Regions from separate parts of the Shewanella halotolerans genome, predicted to be linked through region 3. Evidence: predicted binding sites of a transcription regulator. Region 3 holds the regulator's gene; each other region holds the start of a gene.

The links. Region 3 encodes ArgR, which controls arginine synthesis, uptake and breakdown. Its sites were predicted from a motif close to ANTGAATANNTATTCANT; they were not measured.
Region 1: a site for ArgR is predicted at 3,263-3,280, ahead of argA (amino-acid N-acetyltransferase). Genes of this name have one in related genera too.
Region 2: a site for ArgR is predicted at 1,529-1,546, ahead of K0H81_RS11595 (citrate synthase). Genes of this name have one in related genera too.

The regions. Positions count from the first base shown of each region.
Region 1 covers NZ_CP080417.1:4,197,218-4,201,614, forward strand. Annotated here, with positions in the region: gene K0H81_RS18120 (thioesterase family protein) at 1-136, shown strand, start outside; gene rarD (EamA family transporter RarD) at 293-1,180, shown strand; gene K0H81_RS18130 (hypothetical protein) at 1,151-1,690, opposite strand; gene argA (amino-acid N-acetyltransferase) at 1,877-3,199, opposite strand; gene rpmG (50S ribosomal protein L33) at 3,527-3,700, opposite strand; gene rpmB (50S ribosomal protein L28) at 3,707-3,943, opposite strand; gene radC (RadC family protein) at 4,067-4,397, opposite strand, start outside.
Region 2 covers NZ_CP080417.1:2,700,584-2,704,980, forward strand. Annotated here, with positions in the region: gene sdhA (succinate dehydrogenase flavoprotein subunit) at 1-673, opposite strand, end outside; gene sdhD (succinate dehydrogenase, hydrophobic membrane anchor protein) at 674-1,021, opposite strand; gene sdhC (succinate dehydrogenase cytochrome b556 subunit) at 1,015-1,410, opposite strand; gene K0H81_RS11595 (citrate synthase) at 1,823-3,109, shown strand; gene K0H81_RS11600 (efflux RND transporter periplasmic adaptor subunit) at 3,808-4,397, shown strand, end outside.
Region 3 covers NZ_CP080417.1:3,619,720-3,624,116, reverse strand. Annotated here, with positions in the region: gene K0H81_RS15755 (Dyp-type peroxidase) at 1-877, shown strand, start outside; gene K0H81_RS15750 (cupin domain-containing protein) at 1,023-1,481, opposite strand; gene argR (transcriptional regulator ArgR) at 1,679-2,149, opposite strand; gene mdh (malate dehydrogenase) at 2,457-3,392, shown strand; gene ispB (octaprenyl diphosphate synthase) at 3,513-4,397, opposite strand, start outside.

The DNA of each region.
Region 1 (4,397 bases), 580 kb from region 3:
GGGGCGCGGTGAGATCTTTACCGGCACAGGCACAGTGATCAGGGCGGGTAACCGGGTCTCCGTCTGCCGCATGGAGCTACACAACGAGAAGGGCTCGCATATTGCCTTCGGTACTGGCACCTACATGGTGGGCTAGCCAGCTAATCCCCCTATAAATTACCGCCAATTTAGTGAGACGCGCTGACAAGAGACTGCTCCAGCGCGAGGCGCGAAAAGAATGCTTATGGCCGCTTGAGTCACGCGGCTTAGGCGCCTACAATGCCACTCCCGCACTTTTTCTAAATCCTAAGCTATGGCCGATATTGAGTATCGTAAAGGGGTAGCGCTCGCCATCTGCGCCTACTGCCTCTGGGGCTTTGCTCCCCTCTATTTTAAGCTGCTAAACCATGTGTCGGCGACCGAGATCCTGCTGCATCGCGTGATCTGGTCCTTCGTCTTCATGCTGATCTTGATGCAATTTATCGGTGGTTTCGCCAAGCTGCGCGCCCTGTTCCGGCAGCCCAAACAGCTTGGCGTGTTAGCTATCACCTCGGTTCTGATCGCCGGTAACTGGCTGTTGTTCATCTGGGCGATCAACAATGATCATATGCTCGATGCCAGCCTGGGCTACTTTATCAACCCTTTGGTCAATGTGCTGCTGGGCATGGTGTTCCTGCAGGAACGTCTGCGTAAACTGCAGTGGGCCGCCGTCTCTTTGGCCTGTGCCGGCGTACTTATCCAATTGATCTCTTTCGGCTCGATTCCTGTGGTGTCCCTGGGGCTTGCCGCCTCGTTCGGCATCTATGGTTTGCTGCGCAAGAAGGTCAATGTCGACGCCAAAACGGGACTGCTGGTCGAAACAGCCATCTTAGTGCCTGTGGCCCTGCTCTATCTGGCAATGAATCTCGATGGCACCAGCATCCTGGAAAACAGCTGGCAGATGAACCTGCTGTTGATGGCCGCCGGGATAGTCACCTCTATTCCCCTGCTCTGCTTTGCTGGCGCCGCCACACGTATCCCATTGTCTATGCTTGGCTTCTTCCAATATATTGGCCCCAGCATCATGTTTATCATGGCCGTCAGCCTGTTTAACGAGCCCTTCGATCTCGAAAAGGGGATCACCTTCGCCTTCATCTGGAGCGCCCTGGTGATCTTTACCCTGGACTTGGCGTTAAAGAGTCGGCGTAAGCAGGCTGGCTAACAAGGCCTCCGGCTGCTCCAGACTCAAGATCAACAGATAGCCCTCGGTCGTCGGCAAAACCAATACCTGGCCGTCGCCGGTGACCGACAGTAGGGCCTTATCTGTTCTGTCGCTGGCATCTGCCAGCTTAAACCACCCCAGCGAATAACCCGGCATGCCCACACCGTTGCTGCGATAGCTTAGTTTAGGCGCGTCATCTTCTCCCAAGCTGACGATTTTAGCCTCAGCCGGCACCAGGCTTTGACGCGGTAACTCGACCCGGTAGAGGGGAATATCCACCAGCATAGTGCTTAAAGTAAGGCGAACGCTGGTATCATGGGCCTTGTAGAACACCCAGGAGAGCAGGCCCAATACGGCGATCACCATCCCAGCAGAGGCATATTTCGCCTTCTTAGGTAAGGGCTTCACCATCAGCAGCACTAGCACCAAGGCAACACCCAGCAGCATAGACAGGAAGATCCCGCTGGTTGCCGAATCTAAGGTTGTGAGTTGAAAGACTTGAGTATCCATCTCTAAATATCCTCTTGAAACATTTGGGCATGCAAGCAGATCATCCCTGAACCCAACCCTAACATGAACCGATAACTTGAGTGTGGTACTCTCGACATATTATGTCAAGAGTCGTTACTGTGAGTTAACTTGGACACACAAAAAGACCACCCCAAGGGTGGCCTCTTTCATCGGACGCGTTTAGCGTTATTGAAGATCTAAGGCGAGAATCTTCGACTTGCGCTGATAGTTATACAGCTGCTTCTTCTTGTTTGGCAGGGCATCGACCTCGACGATCTGGAAGCCATGCTCGAGGAACCAGTGAATGCTGCGGGTCGTCAGCGCAAACAGGCGAGCATAACCACGCACCTTGGCCTGACCTATGATGTTCTTCAGCAAGATGCTGCCGCGGTCGGCATCACGATAATCGGGATGCACCACCAGGCAGGCAAACTCTCCGGCATTGTCCTCCTCGAAGGGATAGAGGGCGGCACAGCCGATCACCAAACCATCACGCTCGATCAGCATAAACTGCTCTATCTCCATCTCCAGCTGCTCACGGGAGCGGCGCACCAAGACCCCAGCCTGCTCCAGCGGGCGAATGAGATCCAAGACACCACCGATATCGGCAATGGTAGCCCTGCGCAGGCGCTCGGCGCTCTCGGTCACTATCTGGGTACCAATACCGTCGCGGGAGAACAGCTCTTGCAAAAGGGCGCCGTCATCGAGATAGCTGACGAAGTGGCAGCGGGCCACGCCGTTACGACAGGCGTCTATGCTGGCCTGTAAGAAGGCCCGTGTGCCCACACACCAATTGTCTTCATCGGTCAGCTCAGACAAGATGCGCTGAGCATCGGTAGGCATCAGCTCGGCGATCACCTCGCCGTTACTGTCGAGTATCCCCTCCTTAGCGCTGAAGCCTATCATCTTGTCGGCCTTGAGCTTCACCGCGATCTGGGTCGCGACCTCTTCGGCGGTCAGGTTAAAACACTCGCCGGTCACCGAGGCCGCTACCGGCCCCAGGAGCACTATACCGTGGTTGTCCAGTTGACGTCTGAGGCCCGCCACATCTATGCGTCTCACCTTGCCACTCAGGCAGTAGTCGACGCCGTTATCCACTCCTAAGGGCTGGGCTATCACGAAGTTACCGCTAACCACGTTGATCTGCGCCCCTTGCATCGGGGTATTGCTCAGGCTCATCGACAGGCGCGCGGTAATGTCCAGCTGCAGACCGCCCACCACCTGCTTGATCACTCGGAAGGACTCTTCATCGCTGATGCGCACCCCGTTGTAATACTCAGGGGAGAGATTATGCGCGGCCAGGGCCTCATCGATTTGCGGCCTGGCACCATGCACCAGAACTATCTTGATCCCCAGGCTGTGAAGCAGGGCGATATCGTTGATGATGGAGCGAAACTGACTCTGCGCCAGCGCCTCACCGCCCAACATGACCACAAATGTCTTGCCCCTGTGTGCATTCACATAGGAAGCAGAATGACGAAAACCCTCGACTAACTCAGTAGTGCGCACCCGCGTAACCTCAACAATAAATATGTGACAATATCATCACCAGACGAATAACAAGCCAATTTTATTGCATTTAAATTCACATTAAAAGCATTTGTTGTCATCGGAAGTGATATTTTTTCATCACAACGAGACAATCTGATTAAGCATAGCAGAACAGATTAAGATCAGAGGCTTAGGTAGAGATCAGAATCCGCAGACGCGCAGGGCTATCGACTGGGAATTTATCTAAAGAATTGGAGAGAGCTGGCCAAGCCATGGGGATATATTTAGGGCAAAAAAAAAGCCCCTGCAATGAGGAGCTTTTTCCCAAAAAACGTGAATCAAGAATTACTTGATTTTCGCTTCTTTGTAGATAACGTGCTGACGGATAACGGGATCAAATTTCTTGATCTCCATCTTTTCAGGCATGTTACGCTTGTTTTTCTCAGTCGTGTAGAAGTGACCTGTTTTAGCGCTAGAAACTAGCTTGATCTTCTCACGGTTACCTTTAGCTTTAGCCATGGTTTATTACACCTTCTCGCCGCGGGCACGAAGTTCAGCAACAACAACTTCGATACCTTTCTTATCGATAATACGCATACCTTTAGTAGATACACGTAGCTGTACGAAACGCTTTTCGTCTTCTAACCAGAAACGGTGGTTCTGTAGGTTAGGTAAAAAACGACGACGAGTCGCGTTCTTAGCGTGCGAACGGTTGTTACCAACCATCGGCTTCTTGCCAGTAACTTGGCATACTCTTGACATGTCAATCTTCTCCAAAAACAATTTAACGCTCGAGCATTAATGTACCTCGAATATGGCCGTCGCCCGAGGCACACAAAGAGGGCGCATTTTATACAGGATCTAAAATCAAAGATCAAGGGATATTCAATCTATCCATCCCCTCTCTGCAAACGAAACTATCTCACGATCGCCCACAACCATATGGTCTAGCAGCGAAACATCTATAGTCGCCAACGCGTATTTCAATCGCTCAGTAATTCGCCGATCAGCATGACTGGGCTCAGCCACCCCCGAGGGATGGTTGTGGCACACAATTACCGCTGCGGCTTTTTTCTCAAGCACTAGGCTTACCACTTCTCGCGGATAAACCGAGGCTGAATCTATGGTGCCACGGAACAATTCGACGAACTGAATCACCCTATGCTGACTATCGAGCAATAAGATGGCAAACACTTCGTAGGCACGATCCGCCAAT
Region 2 (4,397 bases), 920 kb from region 3:
TGCCGACACCGTCACCTGTGTTGATGTGAGCGTTTGTGGTAGAGGCGTAGATACGACCCGCACCACCGGTAGCTAGAATAGTGGCCTTAGACTTGAAGTAAACGATCTCGCCGGTTTCGATTTCGATTGCAGTACAACCTACGATGGCACCGTCTTCGTTCTTAACCAGGTCAAGTGCATACCACTCAGAGAAGACTTCAGTCTTATGCTTAACGTTCTGCTGGTATAGACAGTGCAGCAAGGCGTGACCCGTACGGTCGGCCGCCGCAGCGGTACGTGCCGCCTGCTCGCCACCGAAGTTCTTCGATTGGCCGCCGAAAGGACGCTGATAGATCTTACCGTTATCGAAACGAGAGAATGGCAGACCCATGTGCTCAAGTTCGATAATGGCTTCTGGACCGGTTTGGCACATAAATTCGATAGCGTCTTGGTCACCGATGAAGTCGGAACCCTTAACGGTATCGTACATGTGCTGTTCCCAATGGTCTTCATGTGCGTTACCTAGGGCAACGGTAATACCACCCTGGGCAGAAACGGTATGAGAACGCGTTGGGAATACTTTAGATAACAGCGCGCAGCTCTTACCTTCTTTAGAAATCTGTAGTGCAGCTCGCATACCCGCGCCACCGGCGCCAATTACGACTGCATCAAACTCACGTACTGGAATACTCACTTAAACACCCCACACAATAACAATGCCAGCAGCCAGGTAAGAAAGCGCTGCTACGACGAAGACGAATTGGAGTACGCCACGGACGGCTACCGGCTTAACATAGTCGGTGAGCACCTGCCAGATACCGATCCAGGCGTGAACCAGGATGGCGACCAGGGCAAGAAGCGTAAACACTTTCATCGGCAAAGCACTGAACAAACCGTGCCATACGTCATAAGTGAGAGGCGCACTAGCGGCGATGAATCCTACTAAGAAAATGGTGTAACAAGTAAGGATCACGGCACTAGCACGAAGAAGAATAAAATCATGAACGCCACTGCGTCCAAGACTCGCTGCATTTGTTACCATACCCAAATCCCCGCAATGATTGACCATGCCGCAGCAATAACGAAGGCGGCTTTCGCTGAAGCGTTACCCGATTCCAACTCTTCCCAACGACCGGTATCCATGATCAGGTGGCGTACGCCAACAATCAGGTGATAACCAAGCGCGGTCAGAATTCCCCAGACAACAAACTTAACGATAAAGGTATCAAATAGAGATTGAATGCCTGCGAAACTCTCAGCAGATGCGAGTGACTCACTCAACAACCAGATAAGAATGCCGACGGCAAACAGCATGATGACACCGGAGACACGGTGTAGGATTGACGCAATCGCTGTTGCAGGAAAGCGAATGGTCTGCAGATCTAGATGGACAGGTCTTTGCTTTTTCACGTTCTGCTCACTCTGCTCCATTGAGCATTATTTTTGTTATTGAACCTCTTTCGAACGAAATTTGACCAGCAAGCAAACTTACCACCTCCTCTCGCCTCAAAAGGAAAGTTGAAACAAACAGTTAACTAATTCAAAAATCACTAAATAAGTATGTAAATAATGGTCTACGAATTGGTTTGTTTGCAGCTCTTTCGAGCCGAAGCAAGTATACGCCCCACAAATGTCAAATACAAACATCACATTATGCAAATTTTGTTTTTTTGGTAAAAAAATCTGCCAAGTTGCTGTATTGGCGGGCACTTACGTCAAATTAAGACCATGGTCTAACGAATTTAAACACTTATTTAAATTGAAATGTGATCTAGATTCACTGTAAAGTATTGGCGTTTGACAAAGCCGCACTCACATAAGAATGAAGTAAGGAGAACGGGGTATGGCTGATAATATAGCCAAATTGGAACTACCAGGGAACGATTCGATTGACCTGCCTATTAAGAAAGGAACGGCGGGATTTGATGTTATCGACATCAGTAAACTCGGTAGCAAAGGTCATTTTACATTTGACCCAGGATTCCTAGCGACAGCATCCTGCGAATCAGCTATCACTTACATTGATGGCGCCCAAGGTATACTTTTACACCGTGGTTACGCGATCGACGAACTTGCCGTCGACTCAGACTATTTAGATCTTTGTTATCTACTGCTTTACGGTGAGTTACCTAACAAGGCTCAATACGACAAATTTGTTTACACGGTTAAGACCCACACTATGGTTAACGAGCAACTGGCTTCGTTCTTCCGTGGTTTCCGCCGTGACGCACACCCAATGGCCATGCTATGTGGTGTCACAGGTGCATTGTCTGCATTCTACCAAGACTCTCTCGATGTCAACGACGAACACCACCGCGAAATTGCGGCGTTCCGTTTAGTCTCTAAGATGCCGACTATCGCCGCTATGTGTTACAAGTATTCAATTGGCCAACCATTTGTCTACCCACGTAACGACCTAAGCTATGCCGGCAACTTCCTAAGCATGATGTTTGCGGTTCCTTGTGAAGAGTACAAGGTTAACCCTATCATTGAACGCGCTATGGACCGTATCTTTATCCTGCACGCAGACCATGAGCAAAACGCTTCGACCTCTACCGTGCGTCTAGCCGGTTCATCGGGTGCTAACCCATTTGCGTGTATCGCAGCGGGTATCGCTTCACTATGGGGCCCTGCACACGGCGGCGCGAACGAAGCTTGCCTGAACATGCTGGAAGAGATCGGTACTGTCGATCGCATTCCTGAGTTCATCGCTCGTGCGAAAGATAAGGAAGATCCATTCCGTCTGATGGGCTTCGGTCACCGCGTTTACAAGAACTTCGACCCTCGCGCCAAGGTTATGCGCGAAACCTGTCACGAAGTGCTTGCCGAGCTTAAGGTCAATGACCCGCTGCTCGACGTGGCGATGGAACTTGAGCGTATCGCACTGGAAGATGAGTACTTCGTGTCGAAGAAACTCTATCCAAACGTCGATTTCTACTCAGGCATCATCATGAAGGCTATCGGCATTCCAACCAGCATGTTCACCGTACTGTTCGCCCTGGCGCGTACTGTGGGTTGGATTGCACACTGGAAAGAGATGCTGGATCAGCCTGGTCACAAGATCAGCCGTCCACGCCAGCTCTACACAGGCTCACCAGAACGCGACTTCGTCAAACTGGACAAGCGTTAATCGCAGCCTAGTCTTAAAAAGCACCCTATGGGTGCTTTTTTTATGCCTCTCTTCTAATAGCGTTGCTTTAATCGCTCTTCTTTTAATCGCTCTGCTTTTAATCGCTCTGCTTTTAATCGCTCTTCCTTAATCGCTCTGCTTTAATAGCTCTATTTGGTCGCTCTCTTTTAATGCCTCAGTTTCAGGCAAGGCGTTATGCCTGAGCTTTTATATGAGCCGTTTACATACACCTTTTACATGAGTAGTTATAGACGAGCTTTTATATCTGGATGTTGGTATCTGAGCCTTCACCACTATGGGTTCACGATTTAAAGCGATTGACTCCCTTTACCTTCCACAAGTCTTCTCTTTCAGCTCTTTCCTCTCTGCCCTTCCCGCTCAGCCCTTTTTCTCTCAGCACTTCACTTCTAAACCTTTTCCCATTAAGCAATCAGCCTTACATCCGTGTAAGTTAAGCTGCCCCTATGTAATAGAGATACATTTTGTATCAAATCCAATTTGCACAGACCTTGGTAATAGGTCTTAACTGTTAATTAGTCAAAAGCATCACATGTTAAACATTTTCGCTACAAACCAGTTAACAAACTCACCATGCCCTAACTGATTCTAGCGTAAGCAACTGATAAATAGTCGTTTAACATTTTGGCACACCTTGTGCTTACTAAGGCTAATTGGATAAATAACATAGGTATCTTCACATGGAATCTTTTTCAAAGTTTAAGTTGGCACTTCCCCTACTATTTGTTGCCGTACTCAGTGCATGTGGTAATGAGGAAACAAAGAAAGAAGAAGAAAAGTACGCCGTTCCCGTCGAAACCACAACAGTCATACAAGGTGATGTCTCCTCTTTTTATAGTACTACCGCAACTCTGGAAGCTCCTCAGGAAGCCGACGTTGTTAGCCGCATCGCCGGTCTTATCGAATCCATTAAAGTCGAAGAAGGGGATCGCGTCTCCAAGGGGCAATTGCTGGCAGTAATCGATGCTAAACGCCAGCGCTACGATCTGGCCCGCTCACAGGCCGAAGTGGAGATCATCGAGCAAGAGCTCAACCGTTTGAAGAAGATGAGCAATAAAGAGTTCATCAGCGCCGATTCCATGGCCAAACTCGAGTACAACCTGCAAGCCGCCATCGCCAAGCGCGACTTAGCCGCCCTTCAGGTAGAAGAAAGCATGGTTCGCTCCCCTATCGACGGTGTAGTTGCCAAGCGTTATGTGAAGGCCGGTAACATGGCTAAAGAGTTTGAGCAGCTTTTCTATGTGGTTAATCAAGATGAACTGTATGGCAT
Region 3 (4,397 bases):
TCTGATGTTCAACGCCAACGACGGCGTCGAGTCTCAGCTGCGTCCCTGCGTCGCCAATGTCGCTCAGTATATCTATGAATTGGCCGACCAGTATGCCGACAGCGCCTTCAACGGTTTCGTGGCCATAGGTGCCAACTATTGGGATAGCCTGTATTCAGGGCGTCGTCCTTCACAGCTCAAGCCTTTCCCGGCCATGCATGCCGACAATCGTGATGCACCGGCCCATGAGTATGATCTCTTCGTGCATCTGCGCTGCGATCGTTATGACATCTTGCACCTGGTGGCCAACGAAGTGTGCCAGATGTTTGAAGATTTGGTAGAGCTGGTGGATGAGGAGCGCGGATTCCAGTTTATGGATACCCGGGATCTAACCGGATTTGTCGACGGCACAGAGAACCCTAAGGGGCGTCATCGTCAGGATGTGGCTTTGGTGGGCGACGAAGACGAGTATTTCCGTGGTGGCAGCTATATTCATGTGCAGAAGTTTGCCCATAACCTCAGTAAGTGGAACCGTCTGCCGCAGAAGAAGCAGGAAGATATCATAGGCCGTACCAAGATAGACAATATCGAATATGCCTCTGAGGACAAGCCGCTTACCAGCCACATCAAGCGGGTCAACCTGAAGGATGCAGACGGCAAGTCGATGGAGATCCTGCGCCAGAGTATGCCTTACGGGTCGATGAAGGAGCAGGGGCTGATGTTTATCTCAGTCTGTCGCAACTCAGTACATTTCGAGAAGATGCTGAGCAGCATGGTCCATGGCGACGGCGAGGGGAATCACGATCACCTGATGCACTTTACCCAGGCACTGACAGGCTCGGCATTCTTTGCCCCGTCGCTTGATTTCATGGAGCGAGAGGCAGAGTTCAAGGATTAGAGTTTGAGGATTAAGGCTAAGCGGCTCTCTTAGTCTGAGTTTCTCGATGTGAGTTCCTCATAGTGACCAGCGTCTAGCTGCTAGACGTTAACCTAATAAAAAACACACCCTAAGGTGTGTTTTTTTGTGCCCGCTTAACGTTGAATTAACGGTCGGGATCCCAGTAATTGGTAGGGCGCTTGGCATAGATCTCATCGATGGAGCGCACCTGCACCTTATTATGCTCTGGGTACACCACCACATCATGGGGATCGCGATTGCCCAGCACCAGAAACAGGAAGTCGGCTTCGGATTCGTTTTTCAGGGTATGGGCGATGCCTGAGTTGGCGGTAAAACAGATATAGTCGCCCTGCTTAAAGGGGTGAGGCTCGCCGTCGATATACAGGGTGGCTTCGCCTTGCAGCGCGTAGAGGTGTTCCTCTTCCTTGGTGTGATAGTGGGCGACGGAGGAGAGCTTGCCGGGCTCCAGTCGTTCCATGGTGACGCCGATCTGCTGACAACCGGCGGCATCGCCGATATGTTTCTGATGGCTGGCGTATCGATCTGAGTGTTGCCAAGATTCCCAGCAAAGGTTGTCGATATTGATTATCTTATTGTTATTCATCTCGGGTCCTTAACCATCGGGTGACAGAGGGGGATGGTTTGGACTCAGTGTATCCTATCAGATATACAGTATTCAATTTGAGCGTGATTAAACCTAGGTAAAACCAAGTCAAAACTTAGATAAAAAAACACCCTTTGCCCAAACTGGCTAAAGGGTGTCTCTTGAGAGGACGGCTTAGGCCATCCTTGAGAAGTGGATTAATCGGCGTAGTTAAATAGCGACTTGACGGTCTCGAGTGTCTTGTCCACTTCCTGAATGTTGGAAGGGCAGATAAAGATGGTATCGTCACCGGCGATGGTGCCAAGAATGCCTTCTGGCTTACCTATGGAGTCCAGTAGTCTGGCGATCAGCTGGGCCGCACCTGGGCTGGTTCTGACCACTATCATAGATTGGTTATGGTCGACATCCAGTACTAAGTTCTTCAGTGGGCTGCCGGCCGTCGGGACCCCAAGCTCGGCGGGCAGGCAGTAGACCATCTCCTGCTTGGCGTTGCGGGTGCGCACGGCGCCAAACTTGCTCAGCATGCGTGAGACTTTGGATTGGTTAATGTTGTTGAAGCCCTCGGACTGCAGGGCGTTGACTATCTCGCTCTGGGAGCCAAAACGCTCCTCTTTCAAGATAGCCTTAAAGGTCTTTACAAGTTCGTCTTGATTTTTATTGGCTTGCATATCGAATTATTCTTATATTCAAAAAACTGGCTTATTTTGAATATTTTTGCGCCATTAGTCAAGCGTTATTCGGATTGTGTGAATAAAAATTCAGGTTTGCAGAGGGTTCTTGGAGGCAAAGGCTAACAGGCAAGGCTGGACAGTATATCTTAAATGGCCTGTAAATGGCAGTAGGCTGGGAGAAATTGAAATTATCTGGCCACACGACTAAGGGATAATTGAATTTTTACCGTGATTCCAGTAATGTTGCGCCATCGGTAAATCTAGATCTATATCACATAATATCCAAGAATTAACGGAGATAACTATGAAAGTTGCTGTACTTGGTGCCGCCGGTGGTATTGGCCAGGCTCTTGCCCTACTACTCAAAACTCAACTGCCTGCCGGTTCAAAACTATCCCTTTATGATATTGCGCCAGTCACTCCTGGTGTTGCCGTTGACCTAAGCCACATCCCGACTGCTGTAGAAGTTAAGGGTTTTGCGGGTGAAGATCCAACGCCAGCGCTGGAAGGTGCCGACGTGGTACTGATCTCTGCCGGTGTTGCACGTAAGCCAGGCATGGATCGTTCAGATCTATTCAACATCAACGCGGGTATCGTAAGAAACCTGGTTGAGAAGTGTGCCGCAACTTGCCCTAAGGCGCTGATCGGTATCATCACTAACCCAGTTAACACTACTGTCGCTATCGCTGCAGAAGTACTGAAAGCTGCTGGTGTATATGACAAGAACCGTCTGTTCGGTGTGACTACCCTTGACGTTATCCGTTCTGAAACTTTCGTTGCCGAAGCGAAGGGTCTGAACGTTGCCGACGTTAAAGTGAATGTTATCGGTGGACACAGCGGCGTGACTATTCTGCCACTTCTGTCTCAAGTCGAAGGCGTAAGCTTCTCTGATGAAGAAGTGGCTGCACTGACGACTCGTATCCAGAACGCAGGTACTGAAGTGGTTGAAGCTAAGGCGGGTGGCGGTAGCGCGACTCTGTCTATGGGTCAGGCGGCATGTCGTTTCGGTCTGTCACTGGTTCGCGGCCTACAGGGCGACGCTAACGTTGTTGAGTGTGCCTATGTCGATGGTGGCAGCGAGCATGCTGACTTCTTCGCGCAACCTGTACTACTGGGTAAGAACGGTATCGAGCAGGTACTTGCCTATGGTGAGGTTAGCGAGTTCGAAGCTAACGCACGTGATGCTATGCTAGACACGCTTAAAGCCGATATCGTACTGGGTGTCGACTTCGTAAAATAGGGCTAAGCCTCTAGTTAGTCCTTAAATAAAAATGGAGCCGATTGGCTCCATTTTTTTATGGGTAACTTTTATCTTGACATCGAGGGGCGAAAGACTGATTAGGAGCTAATCGTCTGCGACTTAGTGATCGCGCGCCACGGCGATTCTCGCCAGCGATATCAGGGCCTGCTTATAGTCGCTATTGGGAATTAGATCTAATGCGCGTATCGCCTTCTCTGCTTCTTCCTGAGCGCGTTTCTCTGTGTAGTCCAGGGCGCCACACTGCTTAAGGGCATTTAATATGGTATCGATATGCTCAGTGCCGTCGCCTTTCTCGATCGCATCGCGAATCAATTGACGCTCCAGCTCGTTGCCGTTGGCGATGGCGTAGATAAGCGGCAGGGTAGGCTTACCCTCGGCCAGGTCGTCGCCTATGTTCTTACCCAGGGCCTCGGTATCGGCCGTATAATCCAGTAGGTCGTCGGTGAGTTGGAAGGCGGTGCCCAGATACTTGCCATAGTCGGCCAGTGCAGTCTGCACTTCTATGCTGCTATCGGCCAGCACGCCTGCCAGACGGGTGGCGGCTTCAAATAGTTTCGCCGTCTTGCAGTAGATCACCCGCATGTAGCTTTCTTCACTGGTGTCTGGGTCGTTACAGTTCATTAGCTGCAATACTTCGCCTTCTGCCAGTACGTTGGTGGCATCGGCGAGCACTTCAAGCACCTCCATGCTCTTAAGCTCTGTCATCATCTGGAAAGAGCGGGTATAGAGGAAGTCACCTACCAATACGCTGGCGCTATTACCAAACAGGGCGTTGGCGGTTTCCCGGCCGCGCCTAAGCATAGATTCATCGACCACGTCGTCGTGTAGCAGAGAAGCGGTATGGATAAACTCAACGATTGCCGCCAGTTTAAGATGTGCTTCACCTTCATAGGCGATGGCGCGGGCGGCCAAGATAGAGAGCAACGGGCGCATGCGTTTGCCGCCGCCATTGATGATGTAGAATCCGAGTTGATTAATAAGGGC